DNA from 3 places in the Tenacibaculum sp. AWR4_210 genome. Region 2 is predicted to be linked to each of the others. Evidence: riboswitches for the same ligand, from Rfam matches in the RefSeq annotation. Region 2 holds a riboswitch; each other region holds the start of a gene.
What was found. A riboswitch is a leader RNA that binds a small molecule or an ion and turns the genes downstream of it on or off. The one in region 2 is predicted to bind cobalamin.
Positions count from the first base shown of each region.

Region 1: it holds a riboswitch for cobalamin, as region 2 does, so the genes downstream of both, ACXAG7_RS16880 (TonB-dependent siderophore receptor) here and ACXAG7_RS16495 ((2Fe-2S) ferredoxin domain-containing protein) in region 2, are expected to answer to the same signal.
Region 3: it holds a riboswitch for cobalamin, as region 2 does, so the genes downstream of both, ACXAG7_RS07560 (TonB-dependent receptor plug domain-containing protein) here and ACXAG7_RS16495 ((2Fe-2S) ferredoxin domain-containing protein) in region 2, are expected to answer to the same signal.

Region 1 is NZ_JBSWYF010000010.1:98,759-109,611, reverse strand. It holds gene ACXAG7_RS16885 (PepSY domain-containing protein) at 1-671, opposite strand, end outside; gene ACXAG7_RS16880 (TonB-dependent siderophore receptor) at 713-3,052, opposite strand; cobalamin riboswitch at 3,145-3,332, opposite strand; gene ACXAG7_RS16875 (N-acetyltransferase family protein) at 3,439-3,957, shown strand; gene ACXAG7_RS16870 (hypothetical protein) at 3,968-4,621, shown strand; gene ACXAG7_RS16865 (ABC transporter ATP-binding protein) at 4,806-5,507, shown strand; gene ACXAG7_RS16860 (DUF3526 domain-containing protein) at 5,512-6,921, shown strand; gene ACXAG7_RS16855 (hypothetical protein) at 6,918-8,240, shown strand; gene ACXAG7_RS16850 (MerC domain-containing protein) at 8,230-8,634, shown strand; gene folE (GTP cyclohydrolase I FolE) at 8,649-9,305, shown strand; gene ACXAG7_RS16840 (T9SS type A sorting domain-containing protein) at 10,595-10,853, opposite strand, start outside.
Region 2 is NZ_JBSWYF010000010.1:2,181-13,033, reverse strand. It holds gene cobN (cobaltochelatase subunit CobN) at 1-3,155, shown strand, start outside; gene ACXAG7_RS16515 (hypothetical protein) at 3,161-3,664, opposite strand; gene ACXAG7_RS16510 (sirohydrochlorin chelatase) at 3,664-4,602, opposite strand; gene cobA (uroporphyrinogen-III C-methyltransferase) at 4,609-5,346, opposite strand; gene ACXAG7_RS16500 (Rossmann-fold NAD(P)-binding domain-containing protein) at 5,349-6,167, opposite strand; gene ACXAG7_RS16495 ((2Fe-2S) ferredoxin domain-containing protein) at 6,148-6,987, opposite strand; cobalamin riboswitch at 7,174-7,358, opposite strand; gene ACXAG7_RS16490 (AAA family ATPase) at 7,416-7,949, opposite strand; gene cbiB (adenosylcobinamide-phosphate synthase CbiB) at 7,946-8,881, opposite strand; gene ACXAG7_RS16480 (pyridoxal phosphate-dependent aminotransferase) at 8,869-9,894, opposite strand; gene ACXAG7_RS16475 (cobyric acid synthase) at 9,908-10,853, opposite strand, start outside.
Region 3 is NZ_JBSWYF010000003.1:346,221-357,073, reverse strand. It holds gene ACXAG7_RS07595 (acetyl-CoA carboxylase carboxyltransferase subunit alpha) at 1-627, shown strand, start outside; gene chrA (chromate efflux transporter) at 759-1,895, opposite strand; gene ACXAG7_RS07585 (ABC transporter substrate-binding protein) at 1,898-3,013, opposite strand; gene cobC (alpha-ribazole phosphatase) at 3,015-3,542, opposite strand; gene ACXAG7_RS07575 (adenosylcobinamide-GDP ribazoletransferase) at 3,527-4,294, opposite strand; gene cobT (nicotinate-nucleotide--dimethylbenzimidazole phosphoribosyltransferase) at 4,299-5,348, opposite strand; gene cobU (bifunctional adenosylcobinamide kinase/adenosylcobinamide-phosphate guanylyltransferase) at 5,354-5,857, opposite strand; cobalamin riboswitch at 6,015-6,211, shown strand; gene ACXAG7_RS07560 (TonB-dependent receptor plug domain-containing protein) at 6,293-8,248, shown strand; gene ACXAG7_RS07555 (thiol-disulfide oxidoreductase DCC family protein) at 8,295-8,711, opposite strand; gene ACXAG7_RS07550 (ABC transporter ATP-binding protein) at 8,858-9,571, shown strand; gene ACXAG7_RS07545 (ABC transporter permease) at 9,564-10,793, shown strand; gene ACXAG7_RS07540 (ABC transporter permease) at 10,796-10,853, shown strand, end outside.

The DNA of each region.
Region 1 (10,853 bases), 97 kb from region 2:
CCCGTAACAATCCCTGTAAGTACCATCACAAATCCCAATCCAGATAGCCAGACGATAAGTTGGAACCAAAGCTCGTTATGAATGCGTATGTCTTTGAAGTAAATCCAATGAGGAATGGCACCTAGCCAGGCCCACATTCGATCACTGGCAGTCGTATGTGACAGTATTTCTCCAGTAACAGAAGAAATGTAGACATACGGGGTGTCGGGGCTGTCGAAGGTTACTTTGTAAATAGGGAGGTGCTTGAGGTAGCGAGTTCTCGGAATCCACTGATCCAGGGCAGTCAAATGGGTGACCGATCCTTTTGCGGTTGTTTTTAATGCTTCTTTTGCCAGTAAGAATGCTCGTTCACTGTTGGTAGTTAGCTGTTGCCCGGTATCTCCATATCTAGAAATAAGGGTGCCGTTACTGGAGGTTAGGTGATAAACAGGACGCTGTAGCTGATAGTTAATTCGGAGTTGGTGTAAGGTGTCATTACGGTAATCGGGAAAAACTTCCGAAGGGGCTTTCAATGTTGCAGTTGTAGCGCTTTGTTGTAAGGCTCTCTTTTGTGAAGTACTCAAAAAAGGAAAGCTCTTATACATCATGACAATTCCGGAAAGAAACCAAATGAGAAAGAGGAAACTAAAAAACGTTCCTAACCAACGATGAAGGGTAATTATTTTCTTCATGAAATAAAAAGAGTGCCCTCGACAAGGGAGGGCACTTCGGTTTATAATTTATAAGCTAATGATATTCTGAAATTACGACCTTGTCCTACAAAGAACTGACGATCGTAAATAGCATCTGTGTAATACAGTGTATTGGCAAGGTTGTTAATGTTTACCCCTATGCGCACGCGTTTGGCTTGATAGTAGATAGTTCCGTCTAGGGTAGTATAGGCCGGAAGCGTAAAAGTATTGCTCGAGTTGGTGAAATTACTACTCACGTAGTTTCCTCCAAATCCGAGTCCGATACCGTGCAAAGCTCGCGATTGGAACTCGTAGTTGGCCCAGAAATTAGCACTGTGTTTCGGAGCAAAACGCAGTGAGTTACCGGGAGCTACACGTTGTAATTGAGGGTTGTATGACCGTACCTTTGCATCGACAAAAGCATATCCTGCTTTTAGGTAGAATCCAGGAACAGGCTGTGTTTCAATATCTAATTCAACTCCTTTAGAATCGGCTTCTCCAATTTGTTGGTAATCATTGACACTCGTTCGTTCAACAATGTTATTTTTAAGTAGGTAGTAGGTTGATAAGGTTGCGGAAAAACGTTGGTTTTTCTGATACTTAACACCACCTTCTATTTGGTATCCCTTTTCCGGATCAAAAACAACACCATTGGGAGCTACTCTTCGAGAAGGTTTAAAATAATTAGAATACGAAGCAAAAAAGCTCAGCGCATCAGGAATGGGTTGGTAAACAACTCCCGCGCGATAGGTAAAGGCAGTTGGTGGGATCGTGGTGCGCGTTCCTGAAGTAAGCACAACGCGATCCTTGTTGAGTTCATCTCTGTAGTAGGTTCCATCAAAAATATCATAACGCAGACCTATCATGGCTTTAAAGTGCTCTGAAATACTAATGGCATCTTGTAGGTAAAAACCACTGACAAATTCTTCCTTAACATCTACTTTGTCGTCAACAGCTTCGATATGTCCTTGGTTTAATACGGGGTTTTGAACAGAAATGGTCGTAAACGTACCAGGGCCAATCACCTTACCTCTAAAGGTTTTTCTATCCAAAAAACTCAAAGAATTTCCGAGTAAAAGTTGGTGTTTTATACTACCCGTTGTGGCTTGAAAACTATAATCGAGCTGATTTTGTAATGTTTTTGTTTGATGATTAAAATAGAAAGGAAAATTTCTTTTAATAGCGTCTTTAGTAGCGTTTAATACTAAGAATTCTGTAGAGAGGTAATCAATATCGTCACTTGCATAGGACAAAAGGTTGGTAAGTTTTGATGTTTCAGAAAACTCATGCGTGTATTTTAATTGAGCGTCGTAGCGTTTGTGTTTGAGATAATCCTGCGGATCGTTATAACGTGTTTTTGGATCCAAGCCAGGTACTAGTGAACCGTCGTCGTCCATCGGAATTCCCGTATCGGTGTCGTATTGGTCGTCATTGACTTGTAAGTAAAAATCCAAACGATCTTTAGAGCTCGGAGTATAGGTCAAAGCAAAAGATCCGTTGTTGGTAGCCACGCCGTAGTCTCGCCACCCTTGGCTTCTGGTCAAACCAAAGTCTGTTCGGTATCGGAGTTCAGGAGAAATGGAACCTCCAAAACCAGCACTCATGGTATAACTTTTATAGCTACCATAGCTAATAGTAAAGTTACCAGTATCGTGAAGGGTTGGTTTTTTTCGAACGATGTTGATAATTCCTCCTAGCGCTGAGTGTCCGTATAGTACACTTGCAGGGCCTTTTAAAACTTCGATACGAGCAACGTTGGCAAGGTTAGTACTTGGAGCACTTGTCGATATATTATGACGCTCATCACGCACTCCGTCTAGCAATAAAACAAAATTGTTAAATCCGCGAATTCGGAAGGTTTGAAAACCACCGTAACGATTAATAGGTCGAACTCCAGTGGCACTTTTTACCGCCGTTCCTAAATCGTCCACTCCGCGTTGAAGGAGCAATCGTTGATCGACGCTGTTGGTAGTAACGGGAGCATCGATATCTTTAATAGGAAGTTTTCCTACAGCCAGAACAGCAGGCTTCATACCTTGTTTCCTAGCGTCGATTTGCACCTCGTCCAAAGCGATGACTTCTTTTTGTAGAAAAAGAATAAATGGCTCAGAACTTGACAATGACGCAATGTTCTTTACTACGGTTTCATAGCCGATTTTTGAAAATTGAACAGTTTTAGTTTTAGTAGGTACTTGAAGCTGAAAATGGCCATTGGCATCGGTATGGGTACCTTTGCGTACATTTTTAAAGGCTACAGTGACATTGGAAATGGTTTTTCCGGTTTTCAGGTCTTTTACGGTTCCTGAAATTGTAGTGTATGATTGCGCATTGGCAACAATAGCCAACAGCATAAATACACTGCATAATACAAATTTTTTCATCTGCTGAAAAATGAGTTTTAAGCAGGTAATGTGCAGAAAATACTACGATGAGTAGTTGTATATTTTCTAACCCTTTACCCGAGAGTTACTAATAAAATTATGAATTGTTGGCAGGTCTCCTGACTCGGTTCCGAACAATCGCCTTCCCACTAATGTTAGCAGTGACTTAATTGATTGCTCGTTGTAAATAAACCTCACAGTTGCGGGAACAGTTTTGGATTTTCACCAAATTCCCTTTTAATTTTTACCAGCGTAAAAAACCAAAAATCGGGCGTAAAAGTAAGGATTTCACAGAAATGACCAAGTTGTATGTAATTTTAATTAGGAGAAAAGTAAGTACAGGCTTGAAGGCTTTGAATATGAGAGATTTTTTTTAAGTTTACCTGATGAGTAGCTTAGAACCTATAGAATTTGAATTTCATCCTGCAGACGAGGAAGCTCTGGATGAGGTACTTGCACTGTTTAAAGAAACAGCATTGAAAATTCAAGCTAAAAATGTGGACCATTGGCAGTATTGGATTCATCCTCCTATTGAAAAAATTGCCTGGGTCAAAGAAGGCTTGTCTCGAGGAGAGTACTATTTTATCCGAGATCTCCAAGAGAAAACCATCGGTATGGTTAGAATCATGGAAAAAGATGAATACTATTGGGGATTGCGAGATGACCAGGCATTTTACGTACATTCTTTGGTAATCAAAGAAGCCTATAACGGTCGTGGACTGGGGGCTTTAGTATTGCAAAAAATTGCAGTAAAAGCTCGAGCAAAAGACTGCGAGTTTTTGCGTCTTGATGCCGTAGCCACTAATGTGAAACTGTGTCGTTTTTACGAAAGTTTAGGATTTGTAAAAGTCGGTGTAAAGAAAGTCCCTTTATCGTCGAATAATTTATACCAATTACCATTGTAAAAAGTATCCTATGATAAGTGAATTAAATAAAAAGTTGAATGAAAAATTAAGACGTGATCTTATTGAAATGGAGCATCGCGTAGCTGGATTGACGAGTTCCTATCAACCTATACAAAAAGCATTGTCTCTTTACAAAGAGTACGACCTGGAAACCTATAAACGAGAAGTCGAAAGTGATTTGTTGCGAGCCATTCCATATTGGAAAACCATGCAGTTGCAAGATGCTACTACCTACGATGCCATTTTATTTGAGTATAGCGATCAGGAGCTACCACCATTCGAAAGTTTTTCGTTCGGCCTTTATAATATGAGAGATTATAAATTAACCATTGACCCTCACTATTATGAGTATGCAGAATTTGGTGAATGGAATGTCGGATACGGTGTGTCTTTAGATCCTTTTGCGGTATGTGCTCCATTCCATGTTGAGGCCGTGGAAGAAGAAGATGTGTATGATAAAATGCATTATGAAGATGAAAATTCAGGAGTGAAAGAATTGAATTTATGGGCTGATGCAGCTGTGAAAAAAATACTAAATGAGGTATTCGCTGCTGCTGATGCACAAGGATTGTTTGATGATTTGGAACTGAGAAAAGGAGGTGCCTTTATGTATAATGTGCACGATGTAGGAAGTGTTCAAGATCCTTTCTATCTAAAACAATAGGGTTCAATATTACCACGCGTTTTTTAAAACATAAGAAAGGAATAAATTCAGGATACTGTTGAAGCTGTGCTTGGCGTACTTTTGAAATAGCCCACTAAATTTATTTGTTAAATTGAAAGCAACCTATATGCATTAATAGCTTTCTTTATTATATTTGCCACACTGTTGCAATAATTGAATTTCAATGATACAAATAAAACAAGTAAGCAAGTCGTTTAAAGGGCATACTGCGGTAAACAATTTGAATTTACAAATTGAGCAAGGTGAAATTCTTGGACTGTTAGGAGCTAACGGAGCTGGGAAATCAACGACGATCAATATGTTATTGGGGTTTTTACAACCTGATACCGGAAGTATCACGGTACAAAATTTAGATACGGTAAAAGATACTGCCAAGGTGAGGAAACTCATAGGATATATACCAGAAAATGTCAATTTATATCCTTATTTAACGGGAGTTGAAAACCTGGATTATTTCTGTAGGCTAGCAGGAATCTCTTACAGTAAAAAAGAACTCAAAGATTTTTTATTGACCTGTGGATTGCAGGAGGAAGCACATAGTCAAAAAGTGGCAGGGTATTCGAAGGGAATGCGTCAAAAAGTAGGGATTGCCATAGCCTACGCGAAAAAAGCAGAAGTTTATTTGTTAGACGAGCCGGCGAGCGGATTAGACCCGTTGGCGAGTAATGAACTTTCAGAGTTATTGAAAAAACTGGCTTCAGAAGGAGCCGCAATTTTAATGGCTTCACACGATATTTTTAGAGTACGAGAGGTGTGCAACCGCATTGGGATATTGAAAAAAGGAGTACTTGTTAAACAGTTGTCTTCAGCAGAGGTTAGCGCCAATGAACTGGAACAATTGTACTTGGAGTTTATGAAAAATTAGGGCTATGTGGACAATTTTAAAGAATGAAAGTTGGGCCCTAAGCCGTAACAAAGCACTTTGGGCAGTGAGTATTGGATTTGTACTTGTCCTGTGCAGTGCGTTGTATTTAGGAGCGGCGCAAATGGCGCAAGAACGAGCGTCTTTTGAACAAGCCAAAGCCCATGTTCGTGGACAATGGGAAGCCTTAAAAGAAATGAATCCTCATGGGGCAGCTCATTTCGGAACCTTTGTGTTTAAACCGAGTAATGCCTTGAGTAGTTTGGACGAGGGGGTACATAGTGTCCTCGGAAATGTCATTCGTGTTGAAGGTCATGTTCAGAATGAAATGGTTCATTCTGAAGCCTCACAAATGATGGCAGCTTCTAAGTTTGGCAAGTTAAAAAGTGCGCTATTACTACAGTATGTATTACCCTTATTACTGATTTTTTTAGCATTTCACAGTATTAGTAGTGAAAAGCAAAGCGGACGTCTTAAGCTATTATTACTTCAAGGAGCAAGCCCTAGGGCATTGGTCCTGGCAAAAACCCTGGTAGTTTGGCTATATGGAGTTTTGCTGTTGCTGTTAGTTATGCTTGCGTATACCTTGCTAAATTATCAGGAATTGACCTTAGAAATTTTGGGAAGAGGGGCCTTGTTTTTTGCGAGTTATACCTTGTATTATTTTGTGTTAAGCGGACTTGGTGTATACAGTTCGTTGAAGTGGCAAAATGCAACAGTGGCGTTGACATCTCTTCTGGGAATATGGATGATTTGGACGTTGTTTATGCCTAGTATTGCGATGAGCATTGTCGATAAACTGAACCCCTTACCCAGCAGAGCAGCTTTTCAAACAGCGATGAAAACAGATAGAGCCAAAGGAATTGATGGTCATAATCCATCAGATGCACGAGGACTTGAATTGAAACAACGCGTATTAAAGCAATACGGGGTCGATTCCATAGCACAGCTTCCCATTAACTTTGATGGGCTGCGAATGCAAGCTGATGAAGAGTACGGAAACAAGGTATGGGATAAACACTTTGGGAATTTGAGAAAAGTACAAGCCAGACAGAAACACAATTACCAGTGGATGGGGGTCTTAAATCCCTTTCTTTCTTTGCAAAATGCGAGTATGGGAGTTGTCGGAAGCGACAATTTACATCACCAAGAGTTTTTGTTACAAGTTGAGCACTATCGCCGAAAACTCATCAAAGCCTTGAATGATGAACACGCTTATGGTGGTTCTAAATCAGGTGATTGGGGATGGAAGGCAAGTAATGCCTTTTATAAAAGTATAGAAGACTTTAAATACGAACCAACGACTTTTTCGTCTGTTTGGAATTACTATAAAAGCGATTTAGGTTTTCTGTGTTTTTGGTCTATTGGAATTCTAGTATTACTCCTTAGAGGAGCCAAAAAAATGCAAGTAATATGAGTGGGGTAAAGATATTTTTATTTGAATGGAAGCACTTTGTGAAAAATCCATTTAAAATAGTGGCAGTACTGTTGTTTGTTATTGCTGGGCTTTACGGATTGCATAATGGAGCGAGTCTGTTTCAGGAGCAACAAGGAGAGATTAATGATATTCAGGCTAAAGCGGATCAAGCAAGAGCTGAAATTATTGCTTATTACGACGCTGGCAAGAAAGGTCCTCAAGAACGTCCTTGGGTCGATGTGACAAATCCCTATTGGGCCATTTGGTACACCTCAGTATACGCATTTAAATCTCCTTCACCAGCCATGGTATACAGCATAGGACAGGCAGAGCAATTTGGGTATTATAAAAGAGTGAGTTTTAGAAGTAGTCCTTACGATTCGGATATGGCAGAGGAAATCGCAAACCCAGAGCGTTTGCAGGCCGGAACTCTAGATTTTGCCTTTGTATTACTCTACCTTTTACCGGTAGTGTTGCTTGTATTGACTTATAATTTAAAAAGTTACGAAAGTGAACAAGGTTTTTGGTCATTAGTAGTAGTACAACATACGTCTCATTATAATTGGTTATTATCTAGGTTTGCGTTTTACGTACTAGTCACTAGCAGCGTTGTACTGCTACTTTTTATCTACGGAGGCTTCTTGACAGGAGTGTTCAGTTTGGTTCCTGATGCTGCAATGAAGTTCTTCGGAATGAGTATGCTCTATTTGATGCTTTGGGCGAGTGTATTTTTTGTGATCGTTGCAAAAGGACGTCGAATCTTAAGCAATAGTTTATTGATGATCGGGGTGTATTTATTGTTGTGTTTTATTGTCCCAGGGGCAGTACATCAGCAGTTGAGTGTTGAAAAACCACGCAATTTAATGACGGATTATATCGATGCGACACGTGATAAAAAATCAGCGCTTTACGAAAAATCTTCGGAAGAGTTGAGCTCGGCGCTGTATCGACAATTCCCATCCTTGGCGACAACTCCTGTAGCTAAAGACTCTGTAAAGTCAAAGCGATTATTACGAAGAGCACTGGTTGGGTTAACCAATGAAGTGATGAAGGAGAGTATGCAACCTTTTGAGCGAGAAAGCGAAGAGAAAAATCAATTGATAGCTGGTAGTTTTTGGTACAATCCAGTAGGTTTTTTCCAGAATAGCTTTAACGAACAATCAAAAACTCATTATGTCAATTACAAGGCATATAGAGAAACCATTCAATCAGCAATTGATTTACAAATTAAGGTATTGTTAAAAGAACTTTATAACGATGTAGAAGTAACTAAAAAACAATATCAAGACTATCTTAAGCAATTTAATCATGATTCATAAACTAACCAAGAAATCAGATTCTTTAGGGGTAATGGCTGGCGGACTTTGCCTAGTTCATTGTATAGTAACCCCCTTATTATTTTTAATTCAACCAATGGCAAATTCAAGTGATGGCGCTTTTAGCTGGTGGAAAAGTATGGATTATATTTTTCTGTTAATTTCATTGATTGCCGTATTTAATTCTGCTAAATCAACGCCGAAAGCATGGGTGAAAATTGGGCTTTGGACCGCTTGGCTCGCACTGACTGCCGCAGTGATTAATGAAAAGTTAGCCTACTTTGAATGGACGGAGTTTGCAGTCTATATTCCTGCCTTGAGTTTGGTGGTTTTACACATCTACAATAGCAGGTATTGTACCTGTGGAGGTGCAGCTTGTCAGTCAAATACTAAGTAATAAAGGAGTCAGATATGGATAAAGAACAGTTTGAAAATATAGGAGATAATCATATTGGTACCAATGTAGAGACGCCTTTAAGACCAGATGCTTTTGAGAAGTCAGACAGCGAAAAAATAGAAGCTATCCAAGGGCATTTTGCTAAAATTATGGAAGAGTTAGGGCTGGATCTAACCGATGATAGCTTATCAGGTACTCCGTATCGGGTAGCAAAAATGTATGTCAAAGAATTATTCTATGGGCTCAACCCCATGAACAAACCAAAAGCTTCGACTTTTGAAAACAAATATGGGTACCACCGAATGCTCATTGAACGTGATATCAATATCGATTCGGCCTGTGAACATCATTTTTTGCCAATAATTGGAAAAGCACATGTGGGTTACGTTCCTAAAGAACGAGTTATAGGCTTGTCAAAAATAAACAGGTTGGTTGACTACTACGCGCACCGTCCTCAGGTTCAGGAGCGCTTGTGTCTTCAAATACTAAAAGACTTACAGGAGTTATTGCATACGGATGATGTGATTGTCGTGGTTGAGGCGGCACATCTCTGTGTTTCTTCCAGAGGTATAAAAGATAAAAATAGTACTACGATAACCATAGAATACGGAGGCTGTTTTGCCGACGATGCGAAACGCAAAGAATTTCTGGACCAGGTTATAAAAGCATAAAACATAAATATTGGGGAGTTATTTTCAATAAGGCAGATGAGGTATGGGAACTGAATCTGCCTTACTCTTTTGTAACCAATACATCCAAGAAAAGACATAGTTCATCATTAGAATATACATTCACCGACATTGTATAGAAACCTCCCTTTTTTGTTTTGAGAAAGTACGATTTTACTTAAAACAAGCGTTTTGCAATGTTATGTCCCTACATTATTTTGTAACCAGCATATTCAAGAAAAGGCATAGTTCATCATTAGAATATACATTCAGAACTATTATACGACAATGCCTTTTTGATGTTTTGAAAAAGTACGATTTTATTTATAACAATTATTTTGCAATGTTATGTCCCTACTTTATTTGGTAACCAGTACATTCAAGAATAGGCATAGTTCATCATTAGAATATACATTCGCTACTATTATACAATAATGCCTTTTTAACGTTTTTAGAAAGTACGATTTTATTCATAACAAGTATTTTACAATGTTATGTCCCTACTTTATTTTGTAACCGGTGCATTCAAGAATGGGCATAGTTTATCATTAGAATATACATTCGCTACTATTATACAATAATGCCTTTTTAACGTTTTGAAAAGTACTATTTTACTTAAAACCAGTATTTTGCAATGTTTTAACCCTACTTTATTTTGTAACCAGTAACATTCAAGAATGGGCATAGTTTATCATTAGAATATACATTCGCTACTATTATACAATAATGCCTTTTTAACGTTTTGAAAAAAGTACGATTTTATTTATAACAAGTATTTTGCAATGTTATGTCCCTACATTATTTTGTAACCAGCAAATTCAAGAAAAGACATAGTTTATCATTAGAATATACATTCGCTACTATTATACGACAATGCCTTTTTGATGTTTTGATAAAGTACAATTTTACTTGAAAACAAGTCTTTTGTGAGGTTATGATTCTACTTTTTTTGTAATTAATGCATTCAAAAAAAGACACAGTTCATTATTAGAATATACATTCACTGACATTGTATGAAAATCTTTTTTTTGTTTTGAGAAAGTACAATTTTACTTGAAAACAAGCCTTTTACAAAGTTATGTCCCTACTTTATTTTGTAACCGGTGCATTCAAGAATAGACATAGTTCATCATTGGTTTTTATATGCATTGACTCGCAACCTTACCTTCGTTATCTATGGTAAAATTGTTTGCATTTTTACGGAGCGCTGTTGAGCAGGGGCTGTTAAATAAGGCATCGGTCGTTTTGCGATAAAACGATCGATGCCAAGGGGAAAGGAATAAATACAACAATTAATAGACTGATTTGATGATTTTTTTGGTACCCAAATGACGCTCGTCTCTATCTATAATTTTGATAAAGTAGACACCAGGGGCTAAGTTCGAAAAGTCAATTGTTGATTTTTTTTCTGAGGAGCTGAACTGTTGTAAAAGTTTACCGTCCAATCCGAATATTTCTAGGCGATAATGACTAAGTTTACTGGTAATATGCCCAATGCCAGCAGAAGGGTTCGGAAATATTTTAAATGGAGGAGCGTCGTTAACATCCGAT
Region 2 (10,853 bases):
AATCGACATGGGATGCAGACACGAAAGTGGCAGTTGTTATAGCGTATAGAGCTCATTATTTGTCTAATAACCTGGAGCCAATCAAAGCTTTAACGGATAGTTTGGCTAAGGAAGGACTAACGCCTGTTGTAGCTTTTGCCCAAAGTTTTAGAGATCGGGAAATTCTAGAAGAACTCGAGGCTGAATTGCGTTTTGAAGTAGGGAGCCTACAAGTAATTTTAAATACTTCTGGATTTACAGTAAAATCTACAGATCACGATAGCTTTATTTTTGAGAATTTAAAGGTTCCTGTATTGCAAACAATTTTCTCCACCACTAACAAAGAAGTGTGGAAAGAAGGATTGTTTGGACTACCACCTACAGACATTGCGATGAATATTGCTTTACCAGAAATAGATGGTCGAATAATAGGGAAAGCGATCTCGTTTAAAAAAGAACAAGAGAAAGATCCGTTAACTGACAGTGCGCTTGTGAAGTACGAAGTCTACCTGCCAGCCTGTAATTTTATGGCTGCAATGGCGAAGCAATGGAGTATTTTGCGAAATCTGTCGAATAATGAGAAGAAAATAGCGTTAATTCTACCCAATTATCCAAATAAAGATAGTCGTTTAGCGAACGGAGTTGGGTTAGATACGCCTGAAAGTTGTGTACAAGTACTTGCAGCGCTAAAGGAGGCTGGGTATGAGGTAGGAAAGCAGTTGCCGTCTTCTGGGACGGAGGTGATTCACTGGTTGACCCAATTAACGACGAATGACCCAAACACTACCGAAACTCGTCCTCACAGTATCCTGTATTCGCTGAGCGATTTTAAGTCGAGGTTTGATAAATTATCAGCAGCGTTAAAAGCTAAGGTAAGAGAGCAGTGGGGGAACATGGAAGAAGATCCGTACTTTACGGAAAGTGGTTTTGTGGTGCCTGGAATGTTACTGGGCAATGTTTTCTTGAGCATCCAGCCTTCAAGAGGTTATAATCAAGATCCGCAATCAATTTATCACTCTCCCGATTTACCGCCTACCTATCAGTATTTATCCTATTATTTTTGGTTACGCGATAATTTTGACGCATCGGCAGTCATTCATTTAGGGAAACATGGAAACCTTGAATGGTTACCGGGAAAAAGTGTGTCTCTTAACGACGAAACTTGTTTTCCGTCGGCCATATTTGGAACCTTACCCCATTTTTATCCTTTTATAATCAATGATCCAGGAGAGGGGACGCAGGCAAAAAGAAGAAACCAAGCGGTGATTATTGATCATTTGATTCCACCGATGACACGGGCAGAAACGTATGGTAGTTTGGTGAAATTAGAGCATTTGGTAGATGAATATTACGAAGCTTCTTCACTCGATACCAAACGTTCAAAAGTGTTAGAACAAGAAATCGCCAAATTGGTAAAGCAGTCGCAGTTAAATGTCGATTTGAATATCACCAGTGATGATGTGGATGAACTCTTGGTAAAATTAGATGGATATTTGTGTGAGTTAAAAGAAGCTCAAATCCGCGATGGATTGCATATTTTTGGTCAAGCTCCTACAGGAGAACAGTTGACAGATTTGCTCATGGCACTGCACCGTCCCTCTAGTCAAAGTGCACAGGGAATTACACAGGCACTTAGTAAAGACTTAGGTGTTGAACTACCAATTTATCAAACCGATTATGATACGCCATTAAATTATCAATACGGAGATCAAAATTATAGGACGGTAGGGCAATGGGTAGCATTTTTAGAAGAGTATGGAAAAAAATTACTTCAGTCGTATCAAGTTAAAAAAGTTCGGGACACGCAATTACCCAATTTTAACAAAGTTCTTAGCTACCTCGAAGCGGTAACCTTGCCTGCAGTGGAACATACCAGCGATGAAATCGAGTTTTTGTTGGCAGGACTAGACGGGAAATACGTCCCTTCCGGACCTTCGGGAGCCCCTACTCGTGGACGAGTCGATTTATTACCTACAGGACGAAACTTTTATTCAGTAGATGTTCGAACCATACCTACAGAAACGGCCTATCGTTTAGGAGAGCGCAGTGCTCAATTAATTATTGATCGTTACTTACAAGAACACGGAGAGTACCCTGAAACCATTGGGATTTCTGTTTGGGGAACCGCTACGATGCGAACCGGTGGTGATGACATAGCGCAAGCCATGGCACTTTTAGGGGTACGACCAATTTGGAAAAATTTAAACAGAAGAGTAACGGATTTTGAAATCATTCCTCTAGTTACCTTAGGGAGGCCAAGGATTGATGTGACCTTGCGTATTTCTGGATTTTTTAGAGATGCTTTCCCCGATGTGATCAACTTGTTCAATGCAGCGGTTCAAAAGGTAGCGCAGTTAGAGGAACCTCTGGAAGATAACCCGATTAAAAAACGCGTGCTAGCAGAAACGGAGTATTGGTTAGAGCAAGGCTTAGAAAGACAGCAAAGTGAACAGAGAGCCCAGTTTCGAGTGTTTGGTTCAAAGCCCGGTTCTTATGGAGCAGGCCTCCAAGGACTAATCGATGAAAAAAACTGGAACAGTCCTGAAGATCTCGCAAAGGTGTATATCAATTGGAGTGGCTATGCATATGGTACTTCTAAACAGGGAGTGTCAGCACACGAGTCATTTAAACATCGTTTGCAATCCATGCAGGTAGTCATGCAGAATCAAGACAACAGAGAACACGATATACTCGACAGTGATGATTACTATCAATTCCACGGTGGACTAGCCAATGCAGTGCAAACGGAACGCGGAGAACAACCTTCAATTTATTTCGGCGATCATTCACGTCCTGAAAATCCGAAGGTGAAAACTTTGAAAGAAGAACTGTTAAAAGTATATCGCTCTAGAGTGGTCAATCCGAAATGGATAGCTGGTGTAAAACGACATGGTTATAAAGGCGTATTTGAAATGGCGGCTACCTTAGACTACCTATTTGCCTATGATGCGACCACCAATTCAGTTGATGATTTTATGTATGAAGGAATTACTGAAGCCTATCTTTTGGATGAAGAAACGAAGAACTTTATCGAAGAACACAATCCTTGGGCGTTGAAAGATATGAGTGAACGACTACTAGAGGCCGTTCAGAGAGGAATGTGGGAAAACCCTTCTGATGAACTCGTAGAAAAGTTACAACAGTTGTTTTTAGAAGGTGAAGGGCGAGTTGAGTAAACGATCTAACCGCTGCTTTTCTCGCGAATGCCCTCGAAAAAAGCAGCGTGTCTATGGTATTGGTAACCATTGGCTTCCATAGTTAACTGATATTCTTTAGTATTGATACTCAATCGGCATGGAGCAATTTGATACTCCTGAAAAGTAGCTAAATATCGTGCATACCGAATAGGAATTCCCAGTTTTACGGCGAGTTTGAAAATGGAAATTTTACAAAATCGGATGTTTTCAGGACCCGGTGTAAAAGAGAGATCTGTTATATCGTGGTATGGTAAAAAGAGTGTTTCCCGAGTAGTTTCTTTGGCGTAATGCAGGGCGATGCCCTTTTCAAATACTTGGAGATTTATCTTGCCGTTTTTATGCCATTCAACCTTAGGGCTACCATTAATTTTGTAATGGAAGTAACGTAAAAAAAAGTTTGTACTTCCCTTGCGATGTTGAATGCTTATAGGGGCACCCACTACCTGTTTGATTTTACTTGTTGACTTGTCCTGTTCTTTTACTAGCATTAGATTCCTAAAATGTTCTTGAGTTTAGCGCTAATACTATTGGCATCTTTTCCTGGCTTTTCGTCTTCTTCAAAAAGTATTCCTTTGACATTTAAGTGGTGTCCAATTTGTTCTTGTCCTTGATCTTGTTCAAATCCAATGATTTGTTTTCTGTATTTGCAGAGCTGACAGTTCATATGAGCTGTACCATTTTTGGCTTCTTCCAAACGTTCATCAAAAGCCTGTAAAATGAGTTCGTCAGTGCCAAAAGGGTCCGTATAAATGAATTCATTTTCAGATTTAGCCTGTTGTTGTGTAACACTGCTGTAGATACGCTCTAAGAGTACTCCTGTAAAAAAGAAGAAAGGAATGACGATGGTACGTTTAAATCCGAGTTTATTAACCATACTAAGACATTCGTCTACCTTTGGATATGCCGTTCCGCTATATCCGGTAGTGGCAAAACCAAATCCCATACCATCCCAAAGCATGCTGGTCAATTTTGCTACGTCACTGTTGGCATCGGAATCTGTGGTACCTCTTCCTACAACTACTAAACAAGTGTCTTTTCTGTCTATTGCTCCAAACTTAGCTTCCGTTTCTTCGATTCGCTTTTTTGCTAAATCGAGTAAAAAGGAACTGACCCCAATGTGTTTTCCCATGTGGATGCTCAAATCGTCGTGATACGACTGCAGGGTGTTAAGTTCATACGGGATATCATTCTTAGCGTGAGAACCCGCAAAAAGAATGACCGGTAAGGCGTAAATTTTGCGAACACCATTAAGGTACATACGCTCTACAGCAGCTTCGTAAGTAGGATGGTTAAATTCTAAGAAACCGTAATCTACCTCATAACTGTTCTCGTATCGTGCTCGTAATATGCTTACGAGTTTTTTAAATGAAGTAACTGCATTGGGGCGTCTACTGCCGTGCCCGCAAAGTAATATTCCTTCTTTCATCAAATATTAATTGTTGTTAGTTGTTAATATGGGTTCCGCTCCAATAATAAAAACGACGGGCATGGGTAAATCTCGTTCGGCTACCAGTGTTTCAATAGTACCTAGAGTCCCACTTAAAATTTGTTGGTTGCTTCGCGAGGCATTCGAGATGGCATTGACGGGAATGTTTGGGTCTTTACAAACTTCCATCAATTTAGGAATAATGCGATGTAGACTTTTGAGTCCCATATAGATGCTGATGGTATTTCCAGCTTTCAGCATATGTGCAATGCCGTTGAGTTGCTCAAAAGAATAGTCAGCAGTATGTGCAGTACAGATAAGTACGGCGTTTGATTTGTTGCGCTCCGTAATTGGAATATTATAGATGTTTGCTGCGGCTAAAGCTGCTGAAATTCCCGGAATTACCTCAAAGTCTACAGAGCGTTCACTTAGATAGCGAGCTTCCTCAGCGGCTCGTCCGTAGATATAGGGGTCACCAGATTTTAATCGAACGACGTTTTTTCCTTGTGAATAGTGTTCGTGTAGCAATTCATTAATACGAAGCTGACGATCCATTTGATTGCTGCTATCTCCAAATTTTCTGCCGACGTATATTTTCTCAGCATGCCCGTTTAAGCTGAGTATGGCTTCCGATACTAAATTATCATGTAAAATAACATCGGCTTCCGTAACTAATCGCGATGCTTTTACCGTCAGTAATTCTGGGTCACCGGGTCCTGCTCCAATAATAGAAATTTTGGCCATGCTTAAATTAGTTTTAAAGGATCGGGGAATTTATATACGTATGCTAGTTTTTCTTTACTCTTACGATTTGAAATCAGTTTGAAATTTGTAGGTGTTTGTTCCTGTACAAATTCTGGAGCCGTTAATCCAAGGCGCGCTGCTGCTAGGGTATAAAAGTGCTCACGTGTAGGATGCTCGTCAGAACAACCATTGAAAATTTCACCCCAACTTTCTGTTTCAATGATGCGTTGAATGAGTCCTATACAGTCATCGCGATGTATGACATTGACGGGTGATTTTCCATTTCTGAGCTCTTTTTTGTTAGCCAAAAATCGTCCTGGCAAACGATCGTACCCAATCAACCCCGAAAATCTAAGGATGGTTAATCGTTCTTGTAAAGCCTCTTGAAGAGCTTGCTCTGCAACTCGCACCGCTAAGCCAGATGCTTTTTCAGGATGAAGGGGTAAAGACTCCGTAACCCAATCATTGGTGTTTTGATACACAGAGGTTGAGCTGATAAAGAGAACCTTTTGATGTTCTTTTATAAACGGGAGTAAAGCCGATACCTGCTGTGGGTAAACGGTTTCAATAGCATCGATACGTCGCTTCGGTGGAAAGTTGATAATGATAATATCACTGCCCTCCAAAAAAGATGGAATCTCATGAGTATTCGTCGTCGATCCTAAGGAAAAAACAAAAGGAGTAAATCCTTGAGCTTTTAGCATTTCCACTTTAGAGACGCTCGTAGTTGAAATATGAATAGTATAGTCTTCTGCTAGTACGGTAGCTAAAGCACCACCGAGCCAACCTGAACCAACTATACTAATTTGTGGTAACTTCATCGGCAATTCTAGGTGAGTTAATAGTCATTTCTAAATATATTGTCATTAGATAAGTCCAAAGGTCTTGATTTTCTTTTGGAATTAAAAAATTCACAATCGGTTTTCCTTTTCTGTTTTTTAAATGTATAGCCCCCTGATAGCGCTCATGATTATCGAACCAGTATACCTCAGAAACACCTACTTTTCGACTTAGAATTTCTGGGGCTACCTCTTTCTCCATAGCTTTGGTAATTGGACCGATGGCTATAGCGAGTTCCGCTTCAGGTCCCTTAATCATAAGGTCAAAAGCATCTGTGTATTTTACCTGATGCTCAGTGGTAATTCGCGTGTTTTGGATAGGGTGGAGCAGTTCGAAGTTTGGAAACTTTTCAAACATGGTTTTTAGTACGGGATATAAAAACTGGTCAGAGGCTGAGGCTCTGGCAACGAGTACAGTCCCGTATTCCTCATGAACTTTGGGTTTAAATACCACAGGAGTAACCTTGCGTTCTCGGTTAGATAAAACGCTTTCACCGCCTTCTTTAAATAATAAATAGGCCTCTACTGGTGATTGCGCAGTAGTGTGGGCCTCTACTATTTCAATTACTTTTTGTTGGTCTAGTTGTTTGTACCAAAAATTTCCAGGCTGAACTATGAGCGTAGGAGCATCTTCACAACGACCGTTACAACGAGTTTTTATGGTATGAGTGCTGTGCCATAAGTCGGCATTTCTCAAATGGGCTCTAGCTTCTCTAACACTCAATTCACTATGTGCCTTCCTGCACGATCCGCCATCACAAAACTGAAAGGTGGTGGTTACTTTTGATAAGTCTTTTCCCATACCTAGCGTTTTGAATAGATTGTAGTGTTACAAGAAAAAAGCAGAAATGCCGAAGAGTAGGTCTTTTGGAACAGTATTCCAGACCATACCCTGCTTAAAATCATTGAATTTGTCATAATTGTGTTGATAATAGCAGGTAAGGGAAGAAAATATGTAACTATTTTCGAACTCTTTACCCGAGAGTTAATAAATATACACAAAGAGGCAGGTCTCCTGGCTTCGCTCTATTTTGTACACCTTCCCATAACGAATTACAGTGGTTGTCGTACAAAAATTGGTGAGAGCTTACAGTTGCGGGAACAGCTTTGGGTTTGCACCAAATTCCCTTTTAATTTTTAGTGTGCTAAAAAACCAATTTGTTACCTGCGAATATAAATGATATTATTTTAAATCAATGTGATGATGTCGAGAAACAGAAGGAATCATTCCTAATGAAGGTGGTTTGTATATTGAATCACGGCAGTAACGCGTTTGCTTACAGTTGTTTTTTGAAGTTGAATAATTTCAAACCCCAAGTCTTTGTAGGTCTTTACTAACTCTTTATGCAGGGCCTGGGCTTCTGTGTACGATTGTAGTCGTTGTGGATCTTGCTCGTAGATCGCCTCCCATGCAGGTAGTAAAAAGACAGTCGGATAGTAAAAATCGAAGTAATTAAAAGTTTTCCATTGGGTACTGATAAGGCCTCCATAATGTTTTAAGTAGGCGATGTTATCTGGTAATCCACGGTCTACAAAAGCAAAATTTGAAATGGGTTCATCAAATTTAGCTAAAGTGTTCTCATAGACGAGCTCCGTAAATCCGGTAACATCTTGCCAAGGGGTTTTTTGACCTTTCTTAGCTTGCTGTTCCTCAATAACCGCACGAGCAATTTCATCAAAGCATTGCATACCTTTGTTTCTGAGAGCTTTCAACAAGCTAGTTTTTCCAGAACCCGGACCTCCTGTTATGATAATTCGATTCATAGTGTGTAATAAAGGTATTGTAAAATAGCGATAAGAACTACAAAACAAAAAGTACTTCGTTGGTTGATCTTGGATACGGCTTTGAATTCAGTGGGGAGTACTTGACGTGAGTTAGTCCCTATATAGGGTTTGTTTACCAGTTTTCCATGGTAAACATTCGGGCCCCCAAACTGACAATCCAAAATAATAGCTAATGCTGCTTCCGGATATCCCGCATTCGGGCTTGTGTGATTTTTTGCTTGCCTCATGACTGTAGGGAGCTTATGTAACTTTCCACTGACGAGTAACATGAGCACTGCCGTTAATCGGGCAGGAATAAAATTAAAAACATCATCTAGCTTGGCAGCAAACTTCCCAAAATAATAATAACGGTCATTTTTGTATCCAATCATGGAGTCTAAGGTGTTAATCATTTTGTAGAGCATCGCACCGGGAATTCCCAAAAAAGCATAGTAAAACAAAGGGGCAATTACACCGTCACTGAGATTTTCAGAAACAGTTTCAAATACCGCTTTGGTAATTTGTTGAGTATCTAGTGATCGGGTATCTCGACCTACAATCCATGACAGTCTTGAGCGTCCCTCTTCGATGCCTTTTTCGAGAGCAGTAAATACGGCATTGCCTTCTTCAAGCAGACTTTTGTTGGCCAGTGCGTAAAACAAAAAAATACTTCCGATGCTCAGTGATACATAGAGGTATTGAGCAGTCCATTGCATGAGAAACCAAAAAAAGAGAAAAGTAGCAACGCAAAGGAGAGCAGTTAGCAAAAGTCCTTTTAAAAATCGATGAGTTCCATGGTTTAATAATCGAGTACCTAGGGAAATCGCATTTCCAAAGAGTCGAATAGGGTGTGGTAACATTCGCGGATCACCCATAAGAAGGTCTAGTACATATCCAAGTAATAAAGGTGAGATGCTTATCAGTGCTTCCATGCTTTTAAGGCTTTTAAGAGTAGGTTGTTTTCAGAGTCACTTTGCCCCGAAATTCTAAAATAACGCTGGTTTAAACCTTTGAAATTAGAAGCATCTCTAATCAACAGCTGGTGTTCTTCAGCCAAGTAGTTTTTTAGGCGTTGAGATACGTAGTCTTGCATCTTTACCAAGAAATACGAAGTTCGAGAAGGGATACTATGAAAACCAGGAATCTCTGAGATAGCAGTTTGAAGTTCGTAACAACGTTGCAAATATGTGGAAAAGTCAGGATATAACGATGCATAGTTTTGGAAAATATACCGTCCAGCACTAAGCGCTAAAGCATTGACATTCCAAGGCATTTTGTGTGCAGCAATAGCATCGATAATGGCAGTAGCTCCCATAAGGTAGCCAAGGCGTAAGCCGGGAATGCCAAAGACTTTGGTCAGTGATTTTACGATGATGAGGTTGTTGTGTTCCGCTAATAATGGGACTACCGAAATAGCACTACTCGTAAATTCAATATAAGCTTCATCAATAACGAAATAAGTATCGGGGTATTTTTTTAAAAGCAGCGCTATTTCTTCGCTACTATTTTCAAATCCATCCGGATTGTTCGGATTACAGATAAAAGCAATATCAGAATTAAATTGATGGGTAGTACAGTCGTGTCTGTGTAAGTATTCTATTTGTAGGCCGTGAACTCTAGAGGCCAATTCATATTCCGAAAAACTGGGATAACAAATACTCACTCGTTTCTTACTGAAGTGTTGGGCAATGAGATAGAAGGCTTCAGTAGCGCCATTGCTAACTAGGATGTTTTGCTCAGAAACTTCGTGTTTAGCTGCGATTTGTTTTTTCAGAAATTCACCACTTGGAGCTGGGTATTGATCAATCGTATTAATTTGTGTGCGTAAATGCTCTTTAAGATCTGGTGCACTTCCTGTAAACCAAACATTAGAGCTGAAATTAGCCTTGAAATTAATATGACTGTAGAGGTGTTTATCGTCACCATGACCGTATTGAATAGCCATAAGATTTACGTTTTTAGTGTCGTTGCATTTCTTTTATAATAAATTCAATGTCTAAATGAGTAGCCAAATGCTCTGCAAGACGATCGTAGTTTTCATTTTTATACGCTTCGTAATCAAATTTTTCTCCTTGTTCTGTAGTAAAACCTGCCAAAAGAGTATCTACGATTTCTGCATTGTCAAACAAACCATGAATATAGGTACCCCAAACCGTAGCAGTTTGATAGCCCTCCGGCTTGCCGTCAATACTGTTCATCGGAGAAGACTCTTCAAATGTAGTGTGTCCCATATGAATTTCATAGCCCGTGCATACCGAAGAAATTTTATTGAAGGTAAAACTGGTTTGTACCGTGATCTTCTCCTTTGCCATAATTGTTTTTGCGGGGATGATTCCCAAACCAGGTAAGGTGTTGATTTCGTTTTCAATTCCGTGAGGATCTTCAATAGAATTACCTAACATCTGATATCCACCACATATCCCGATGAGTAGTTTTCCTTTTTTGGATGCCTGCATGATCGTTTTTGCAAGTCCCGTAGTTCTTAAAAACTGTAAATCGGCCATGGTGTTTTTACTTCCGGGAATGATAATGATATCCGCTTTTTCTAAATCATCACTCGACCGTGTATAAAACAAATGAACTCGCTCGTCCATTTCTAAAGCATTGAAATCGGTAAAATTAGAAAGGTAGGGGAGTAGGATAACTGCAATATTTACGGTGTTTTGACCTGTAGTTTTGTTTTTGGTTTCGAGTCCAAGTGAATCCTCGTCTTCTATATAAATATCAGGAGCAAAAGGCACTACTCCGAGAACGGGAATCTTAGTGAGATCTTCGATGATTTTTTTGCCCGCTTCAAACAAACTTATATCTCCTCTAAATTTATTGATAATAATTCCTTTAACCAATGCGCGTTCATCATCGTCCAGAAGAGCAATACTCCCGTATACGCTGGCAAATACTCCG
Region 3 (10,853 bases), on a different contig from region 2:
ATGTTTATCGGGCAACAAAAAGGCTACAATACCAAAACCCGTCAATACCGTAACTTCGGTATGGCAAACCCAGAAGGGTACCGTAAAGCGTTGCGTTTAATGCGTATGGCTGAGAAATTTGGTATTCCTGTAGTAACTTTCTTGGATACTCCTGGAGCTTATCCTGGTTTGGAGGCTGAAGAAAGAGGACAAGGAGAAGCTATTGCTCGTAACATTTTTGAAATGACACGCTTAAAAACTCCAATCATTTCTATCGTTATTGGTGAAGGAGCCTCAGGAGGTGCCTTAGGAATTGGTGTAGGTGACCGTGTTTATATGATGGAGAATACCTGGTATACCGTAATTTCACCAGAATCTTGTTCGTCAATTTTATGGAGAAGCTGGGAGTTCAAAGAACAAGCTGCTGAGGCATTGAAGTTGACTGGTGAGGATATGAAAAATTTGAAGTTAATCGATGGAATTATCCAAGAACCAGCAGGAGGTGCACATACTGACAGAGAGGGTGCATTCGAAGCTGTTAGAAATCAAATTTTGAGTGCTTTTTCTGAGTTGAAAGACTTAAACGATACTGATTTAGTAGCGAAAAGAATGGATAAGTATGCAAATATGGGTGTTTACAAAGAGTAGTAATCACTGATATAAAGAACATAAAAAAACACACCTTAGGGTGTGTTTTTTGTTTTGTATCTAGTTTTATACGTGTATTCGGTTAGCCGAGCACCGAAGCCCGATGATGCTCGATTGGTGTATGGTAAGGTTTATCCGATGAGATGCAACAAATACCCGAGTATAGAACCACCGATGATGATATAGATACTACTCAGTTTTTTATAAAAGAACACAGCGATAAACGATAGGATGGCTATGCTTAAAGGTTTCCAATCGATTAGAATTTCGGTTCCCATTTGAGCACATACGCTAAAAATAAGAGCTACGGCAGCTACGTTAACCAAGTCTAATACACGGCTAATTTTAGCGGATGCTCGTATTTTAGGCAATATAGGGTTGAGGAGTAATACAAATACAAAAGAGGGCAGAAAGATGCCTAAAGTGGCTAATAAAGCTCCGTAAAATCCATGTAGTTGCCAGCCTATAAATGTGGCTGTCGTAAGTATAGGGCCTGGTGTTAGTTGTCCTACTGCAACAGCATCGAGCAATACTTGCCTAGTGAGCCAACCAGTTTGAACGAGTTCAGTGTCTAGAAAGGCGAATAATACATATCCACTTCCGTATAAGATACTTCCAATTTTTAAAAAACTTAAAAACAATTGTAAAGGAGGCATAGGACTGATTCCTGTAGTCCCTAAAAAATAAGGAACAATGGTGACTGAGGGTACACTTTTAGCAGATCTAAAGCTTAAGAGAATACCGAGTATGGCCGTTGCAAATAGTAAGGTAAATTCATTGATACCTTTAAGGCTTAATAAGAAAACAAGAACTCCTACAACTGCATAGAAGTTCGATGTAATGGCTTTTTTGCTGAGCTTGTGAGCGGCACTAGCAATAATGGCAAGCACAGCGGGTTTGATACCAAAAATAAACGGAGCAACGTCAGGGAGTGTTCCATAGCTTAGGTAGAGGTGTGCAAATAGAGCGGTAACCAGGGCTGCAGGGAAGATAAAACTGATCCCAGCTACGAGCAAGCCTTTCCATCCAGCGCGTTCTTGACCACAGTGCATGGTTAATTCTGTCGAGTTTGGACCAGGAATTAAATTGGTAGCACCGATTAAATCTAAAAAGTGCTGTTCGGTCATCCATTTTCGCTTTTGAACAACTTCTTCTTCCATCATGGCAATGTGCGCTGCAGGTCCACCAAAGGCAATACAGCCTAGTTTAAAAAATAAACCAGCAATTTCTCTGAGGTTTCCTTTTGAGTTAGTTTCAACTGTAGCCATCGTTATTGCAAAGGACTAAAAAAGTGCAATTCATAGTCAGGAAGTATCTCTGGCTGTGTAATTTTAACCAAATCTTTTAATACTAAATCAGGGCGAACGGGAGACTGTTCGTAATAGATAATACCTCCAGTAGGACCTCTGTGAACTCCAATAGAATACAGTTTGTTCTGTTTAAAAGCATCAAACTCTGCATAGTTTTTATTCGCGGTGAGCATTTGTTCCTTGGTACCGTATGAACCGCATTTGATCCAGTAGGTGGCATGTTGCCCTTTTTCGAGTACACTTTCAAACCCGAGTTGTAGGCTACCTGTTCCGGAGGTGTCACTCCACAAGTAGTCTAGGTTGGCATCTTTAAAAAAGCGGGCGGTATAACTGTTACCGGCGGGTACATTCCAAACGTCTTTATACAGGCTTCCTGAGATCACGGTCGGTTTGTGTTGGGCATTTTGAGCTAGTTTTTTTGCGTTCAAGTATTCCTGTTCTATATGATTAAAAATACTGTCAGCTTCCTTTTCCTTTCCTAAGAGTACTCCAAAGAATTTAAGCCATTCTGCACGTCCTAAAGGAGTTTCCTCAAGCCACTCTCCGTTGTAGAGCACAGGAATGCCGGCTTTTTTAATGTTTTCGTAGAGTTTGTTGTTAGGGTGCAATGAAAAACCGACGACCAGAGCAGGGTTCAGTTCCAGTAATTTTTCGGTATTCATGCTGCGTTCAGAGCCTAAGTCAACAATGAGTCCATCGGCTATTCGCTGTCTTGTTTTCTCAGAGGAAATATAACGGGTATTAGGAAAGCCAACGATTCGTTTTTCTGCCTGCAGTAGCTCTAACATAGGAATATGAGAGGTACTCGTAACCACGATATTCTCAACAGGAACCTGAAGACTATTGCCTTCAATATCGGTAGTAGCACCAAGCGTATAGGTAGTAGTTTTGTTTCCTTTCTGGAAAACCCGTTTAACGATGAGTTTTTTTTCGCCATTTTCTATGCGAATATCAAAACCATTCGCGTATTTAATGGTACTAGTAGTGACTTCTTTTGTAGGCGTTGTCTTTTTACTTGGAGAAGTACATTGATAACTCAGTATCAAGAGTAGGAAAAGAGCGTATAATTTTTTCATGTTATAGTTGTAGTTTTAAAATGGAACCATAAGACAGTTTAAGATCAAATGATTTATTGAGAGGGATATCGTGGACATGAGCCCAAATACTTCGCATGACTCCTCCGTGGGTAACGAGCACAGCATTCGTGAGATTTTGTTGTCTGAGTTCTTCTAGAAATTCAGTAGTTCTTTTGTGGAGATCAACATACGATTCTCCTTGAGGAGTTGGAGTATTGACAAAGTCATGCATCCAAGGATCGAGCTCCGCTTTGGGAATATCGTCCCAAGCACGCATTTCCCATTGTCCAAAATTCAATTCCTTCAATCGCTCATCAAAGCGTACGGTTTTGAATAACTGCTGAGCTAAAAGAGAACAGCGTTGTAATGGACTACTAAAACAGGGATAGTTGAATACTTGCTTTGGAAGCGCTTGTTGAATGGTCTTTAGTTCAGAAGGAAAACTCGTAGCTAGGTCTAAATCATACTGACCATAACAGATTCCTTTGGCAATTTCAGGGGTGGTATGACGAATCAAATATACTTCCATAAGGCAACTAAACTTAAATAAAATACAACTTCTGCAACTTGCTGTAGGGCACCTGCACAATCGCCTGTTTGTCCACCAATCCACTTCGTATACAGCCTACCCAAGTACAAATAGCACAAAAGAACGGGTAATAGGCTTAGGTAAACCAAGGTGTTTTCTAATAACAGCAAAGGTGCAAGGCCAAAAAATCCGGATATAATGAGTGCTTTGGTACTCATTTGTTTGGTTGTTGGTTTGATTTTAGAACTGTCGTTATCACGTACATACGGATGTGTATACAACAGTAAGGTTGCTGCAAATCTACTGAGGCTGTGTCCGGCAATAAGGATAAAAGGAAGTACAGTTGAAAGGGTACTCAGTTTATACAAGGCCAAAAACTTGAGCGCGATGATAAAGAGTAAACCTAACACACCAAAGGTTCCTAAGGTCGAGTCTTTCATAATGGTAAGTATTTTGGCTTTGGTCCATCCTCCACCAAATCCATCACAAACATCAGCAAATCCATCTTCGTGAAAAGCCCCTGTTATCCAGACCGAACTAATCATACTTATCAGCACCGAGATATCGTTGTCAAAGACCTGTGTGCTCAACCAATACAATAGACCGGAAATTGCACCGATTAATATACCGACCAAAGAAAAGTAACGACTGCTTTTGTTGATATAATCAGGTGAGTGATCTACCCAAGAAGGACAGGGAATTCTCGTAAAGAACAGCACGGCAGTTAAAAAGTAATGCACTTGTCTTTTCATGGGGTTAGGCGTTTTTTGTGGTGGCTGCTGATACTTGGGCACTCTTAAAAGTTGCCATATCATTTAAAAATGCTACACTTGATTTAATAATAGGGAAGGCTAGGGCACAGCCGGTTCCTTCTCCTAAACGCAAGCCCAAATTGAGTAGGGGCGTCGCTTCGAGGAAATTGAGCATTTTAAGGTGTCCTTGTTCACCTGAAGTATGCGAAAAAATACAATAGGCTGTGATGTTAGGTTGTAGTGCATGTACAGCTAGTAGGGCGGCAGTTACAATAAAGCCATCAATGAGTAAGGTCATTTTTAAGTGGGCTGCTCTCAGCATAGCACCGCTCATCATGGCAATTTCAAATCCTCCAAAAGTAGCTAAAGCATCCAAAGGAGATTCTATCTTTTCACGGTGAAGAACATAGATATCACTCAGCGTTTTTATTTTAAGTGCAAGTCCTTCATCATCGAGTCCAGTACCTCTGCCGATACAGTCAGCTATGGGCGTGTTGGTAAAGTAGCTCATGAGCAAGGCAGCTGAGGATGTATTGCTAATACCCATTTCACCAAAGCCAATGACATTGGTTCCGTTCTGATACAGTGTATCGACGATGGCAGCTCCATGATTCATGGCGTTTTCTAATTGTTCCATGCTCATGGCTGGGCCTTGGCTATAATCGCGAGTACCTTTCGCAATTTTGGCCTGTATAAGGTTTGCCTGTGCCTCAAAATCAGCATTTACGCCAGCATCAACGATGCGCAAATCCAACTGGTTTTGTTGGCAAAAAACATTGATTGCTGCCCCACCATGTAAAAAGTTAAGCACCATTTGTTGGGTAACTTCCTGTGGGTATGGGCTTACTTTATTGGTAGTTGCGATTCCGTGGTCACCCGCAAAAACAACGATGGTAGGGGCAACTATTTCAGGAGTACAAGTTTCTTGTATTTGGCCTATTTGCAAGGCTATTTTTTCGAGAGTGCCAAGGGCTCCTAAAGGTTTTGTTTTGGTGTCGATGGCCTGTTGAAGTTCAGGTACTAAGGTTGTCGGTAATGGTGCTATCGTAAACATGTTGTTTATTTTAAGTGTAAAGGGAGTCCAGAAACCATAAAGGTTGCTTTGTCTGCACGTTGTGCAATATATTGATTCATCCAGCCTTGAAGTTCTACAAACTTTCTTCCAATAGAACTCGTTGCGTGCAGTCCCATGCCAATTTCATTAGAAATGATAATGATATTACCGTCTATTTGTTGCAGTTTGTCGAATTCTTCTTTAGCGAGTTGTAAGCTCTTCTGCACGTCACTTTCTGTATCTGTAAAGTAATTCGTGAGCCAAAGCGTTACACAGTCAATTACCACGGTTTGTCCTGCAGCGATGACTGTACTGAGTTTTTTTTCTTCTTCAACGGTGCTCCACTGCTCTCCGCGATCATCGATATGTCGTTGTACGCGCTTTTTAAAATTAGCATCCCAAATACGAGAGGTGGCTAAGTAAATTGGTGCTGATGACAAGGACTCTGCAAGTCGCTCTGCGTAAGAGCTTTTTCCGGAACGTTCTCCTCCAGAGATGTAGTAAATCATAGAAGATAAATTTTGAAATACAAAGATTAGAAAGATTTTGATAGCAAAAAAGACTTTTTATCACGAATTCGTTAGAAAGTAGCACGAAAAGAAATGAAAAATTAAAATATTGATAAAAAAACGGTAATATATGATTCAGTAATTAAAAGAATGCTATACATTTGCCCCGAATTTTGGTTTTTCCTTTGTTGCCCAACGGGCGAGGAAAATTAAAAGGGAATTCGGTGTAAATCCGAAGCTGTTCCCGCAACTGTAAGCTAAACCGCTTATTATCATTCAAGATTACCACTGTATTTATGGGAAGGTAGATAATAAGACGCAAGCCAGGAGACCTGCCAATTTTCAAGAATTCGAACTTTCGGGATAAAAGTTTGGGGGCGGTTTACTGCGCTGATTTTTTTCCTGAATATTTAAAAATTAAAGTAACATTTACTAATGAGAAAACAATTATTTTTTGTTGGTGCCTTGGCACTATCAATGGTAGGGGGAAGTTTGTACGCTCAGGAAAATGAGCAAACGAAAAATGAAGAGTTGGACGAAGTTGTGGTAACGGCAACCAAGTTTGATTTGAAAAAAGAGCACACGGGTAAGGTGATCTATACCATCTCTCAAAAGGAAATTCAACAAAACGCTGGAAACACAGTAGTTCAGTTATTAAACAATTTACCAGGAATTGAAATTAATGGTGCAAACTCGAATAGAGGACGTCAAATAGGAACTTATATCCGTGGAGGAAGAAGTAGACAGGTGTTGGTGTTGATAGACGGTATTCCGGTATCTGATGCATCGGGGATCAATCAGAGCTATGATTTGCGTTTGTTGTCGTTAAACCAGATTGAAAAAATTGAAGTTTTAAAAGGAGCTGCTTCTACCTTGTATGGAACAGGAGCTGCAACAGGGGTAATTAATATCATATTAAAGAAATCGTCAAAACAAGCGATCCGCGCTACCTATGAAGCGAGTATCGGTACGTACAACGATAGCAAGTCGTTTAGTGCCCGTCCAAATAATAAAAATCAAAACGTTAGTATCAACGGAACGCTTGGGAATTTGAAGTACTTGGCCTATTTTGATTTAACTGGAGTTGAAGGATTGTCAGCTGCTAAGAGCAAAACGGATCAAGTTTTTGAAGATGATTCTTTTTACAGCAAAAATGCCTTGGTAAAATTAGGCTATGATTTTACGGAGAATCTCGATTTAGGATTATTTCTTAACTACGATGAGTTTGATTCGGAATTTGATGCAGGTGCCTACAGAGATGAAGCGAGAAATACTTGGGCATTTTCTCAAGTTCGCTACGGTGTAAAACCGAAGTTTAGTTATGAAAATGGAGAAGTGTACGTGTTGGCGTCTTTTAATAAAATAACACGTAATTTAAAGCAGTACAGTAGCTTTTCTAAATCGATTAACGAAAGTATGTATGAAGGAACTGCGGTAAACATTGACGTGGTAAACAAATATGCTTTTATGGATAACAAATTCCAAGTGATTACTGGTTTCAATTTCCAAGAGCACAAGAACGAAACCAATACGCCTTTTGCCCAAATTAATAAGGACGTAGCAAACTTTACTACTTCAGATCCGTACGTATCTATGGTTTATATCAGTGATTTTGGATTGAATGTGAACGCAGGAGGACGTCTTAATATTCACAGTAATTACGGGAATCATTTTGTTTATGACGGAAACGTATCATACAATGTAATGAATACTAATGATTACGGAGTGAAGTTGTTAGCGTCGTACGGAACGGCCTTTATTGCACCGAGTACTTACCAGTTATTTTCACAATACGGAGCACTTACTTTAAACCCGGAAACCAGTGCTACTTTTGAAGCTGGATTTGAGTCTTATTATAAAAATTACAAGTTGAATGCCGTATTCTTTAACCGTAAGGTGAACGATGCGATAGTATTCCAAAGTTTGTCAGCTGCTCCTTGGGGAGTGTATGCAAACTCTAATGGAACTGTAAAAACCAATGGGGTAGAAGTACTTTCAGAGGCGAAACCTCTCGAGTATGTTAAATTGACGGCAAATTATACCTATACGAATAAAGATGATAATGAAGGAGCTAACAATTATATTCCGAAACACAAAGTTGTGGCAGGAGTTGAGTTAACGCCTATTAAAAATGCAGCTTTTGCCTTTGTGTATAAGCACATTGGTGATCGTACAGTATTTGATAAGTACGGATCTTTTGGACCACGAGGTGAAACGGTAACCATTGACAGTTATAATTTACTCGATTTTACAGCGAATTATTCATTGTTAAACAAAAAAGTTACCTTCTTCGGAACGGTATCGAATATCTTCAATACTGATTTTGAAGAAACCTTAGGGTTTTCAACCTTAGGAAGAAATGTAAAATTAGGAGTTCGTTTAAACTTTTAAACGAATTGTTTGTTTCCAAAAAAGGCGCACTTCGGTGCGTCTTTTTTTATGGTAAAAACTTTGCCTGTTCAACAGGAGTTGGAATGCGGCATGCAGCCCTTTTCCCAAACCAACGATAGCGGTTTTTGGCCACCCAATCGTACAGTACATCTCGGAGTGATCTCGGCACCAACCATCCGATGGCAAGGAGGTACCAAAATCCGCCAAAACTAGTCCCTATTTTGAGCACTGCCGTCGATTTTATATCGCAGGAACCCCCAGGTTCATAAAGAATGATGGAATCCACAGCTTCAGATGTGAGATTTAAATGGGCTTGCACCGCACTACCAGTTTTCGAATCCAAGGCCGCAAAAACATACAAATTATTTTTGTCATATTTTAAAATGCGCTGGACCGAAGCATCGCAAAAATTGCATACTCCATCAAATAAAACAAGTCGCTTGCCCTTAGGAATATCGAACATTTGATTCAGATTGTTATTTATTTGATAAAATTACCAATTGTTTTTGTAACATTAATTATAAATGAGCGTCTTGTAAAAGAAAGCGGATATTGAGTAAGAATTTTCTAATGATGAGAAGGATTACTTATCATAAAACAAACTAACAGATGATACGAATCGAAAATCTGCACAAATCTTATCCAATTGGTAAAGATTCACTGCACGTTTTAAAAGGATTGAACTTACATATTAAAGAAGGAGAATTTGTTTCTATTATGGGATCATCGGGATCTGGGAAATCAACACTCCTGAATATAGTAGGCTTACTCGATGTACACGATGAAGGAAAATATTATTTAAATGATCAGTTAATTGAGGATTTAAATGAGAAGAAAGCTGCTATTCTAAGAAATAAATTCTTGGGATTTGTTTTTCAGTCTTTTAACCTGATTTCATATAAGACAGCCGTTGAAAATGTCGCACTTCCGCTGTATTACAAAGGAGTAGGGCGAAAAGAACGCATTCAAATAGCGTTGGACTATTTGGAAAAAGTAGGCTTAAAGGAGTGGGCAAATCACCTGCCTAATGAGTTGTCGGGAGGACAAAAACAACGGGTAGCCATTGCCAGAGCCTTGGCAACCAAGCCCAAAGTAGTATTGGCGGATGAGCCTACCGGAGCCCTCGATTCATCGACAACGGATTCGGTAATGGATTTACTGAAGGAAATTAATGACGAAGGAATGACGGTATTCGTTATTACTCACGAAGAAGATGTTGCAGAACAAACAGATAGGGTGGTTCGATTGAAAGATGGGGTCATCATCAGTGATGAATTAACAGAGTCGGGTAAATCAAAAGCTAAAGTTCATAAGTATGTTTGATTTAGATCGCTGGAGAGAAATATTTCAGAGTATCAGTAAAAATAAGCTGCGTTCGATATTGTCAGGCTTTACGGTGGCGTTTGCGATTTTACTGTTTACCTTGCTGTTCGGAATTGGAAACGGGCTTCAAAATACCTTTAAAAAAGAGTTTGCAGGGGATGCTATCAATTCTATGTACGTTTGGTCAAACAGAACTACAAAGGCCTATAAAGGAAATCAAATAGGAAGGCGCATCCAATTTAGAAATGACGACTTTGAGTTTATAAAGGAAAAGTTTGCAGATAAGTTGCAAATGATTAGTCCACGTATTCAACGCGGTGTCAAGGTGGTATACAAAACCAAAGAGGATAATTATACCTTGAGAGGGGTATATCCAAAATACGACTTGTTAGAGTCGGCTACCGTTACTGAAGGTCGATTTTTGAACTATCGCGATATCAAAGAGCGATCGAAAGTAGTCGTTATTGGTCGTATGGTTGAAAAGGATTTGTTTGGACAGCTGAGCGCCTACGGTAAATTAATCAATATCGGTGGAATCATGTACCGCGTAATTGGGGTATTTTCTGATCCAGGAGGCGATAGTGATGAACGTTATATTTATGCTCCCTTTACTACCTTACAACGTATTTATGGTAATAACGATCACATCGATGAGTTTGGAATGATGTACAATCCAAAGTTAAGTGTTGATCAGGCCATCGTTTTTGGAAATCAATTGCGCAAAGCGTTAAAGATAAAACACGAAGTAGCACCGAATGATCAACGCGGTATCCGAATCAATAATTACGCTTCAGATAACAAGCAGGTGTCGAGTATGATGTTTGGTTTGGGAATCTTGATTCTTATTATCGGGTTTGGAACCTTAATTGCCGGTGTGGTGGGGATTAGTAATATCATGGTATATATCGTGAAGGAACGTACCAAAGAATTGGGAATTCGAAAAGCAATAGGGGCGACTCCGAAATCGATTGTTATGATGATTATGTTGGAAGCAATTATCATTACAGCCTTGTCAGGATATATAGGATTATCCATCGGAGTGGGTATATTAGAAGTTGTAGGTCCAAGTTTAAAGCAATATTTTATACTCAACCCAGGTGTCTCTACTCCTGTAGTTGTTGGGGCCACTATCACCTTAATTTTATCAGGTATGCTCGCCGGATATTTACCTGCAAAACGAGCTGCCAGAATTAAACCTATTGTTGCATTAAGAGCTGATTAATTATGAAATTTTTATTTGACAAAGATACCTGGCAAGAAATATACGGGAGCATTCGCAAGA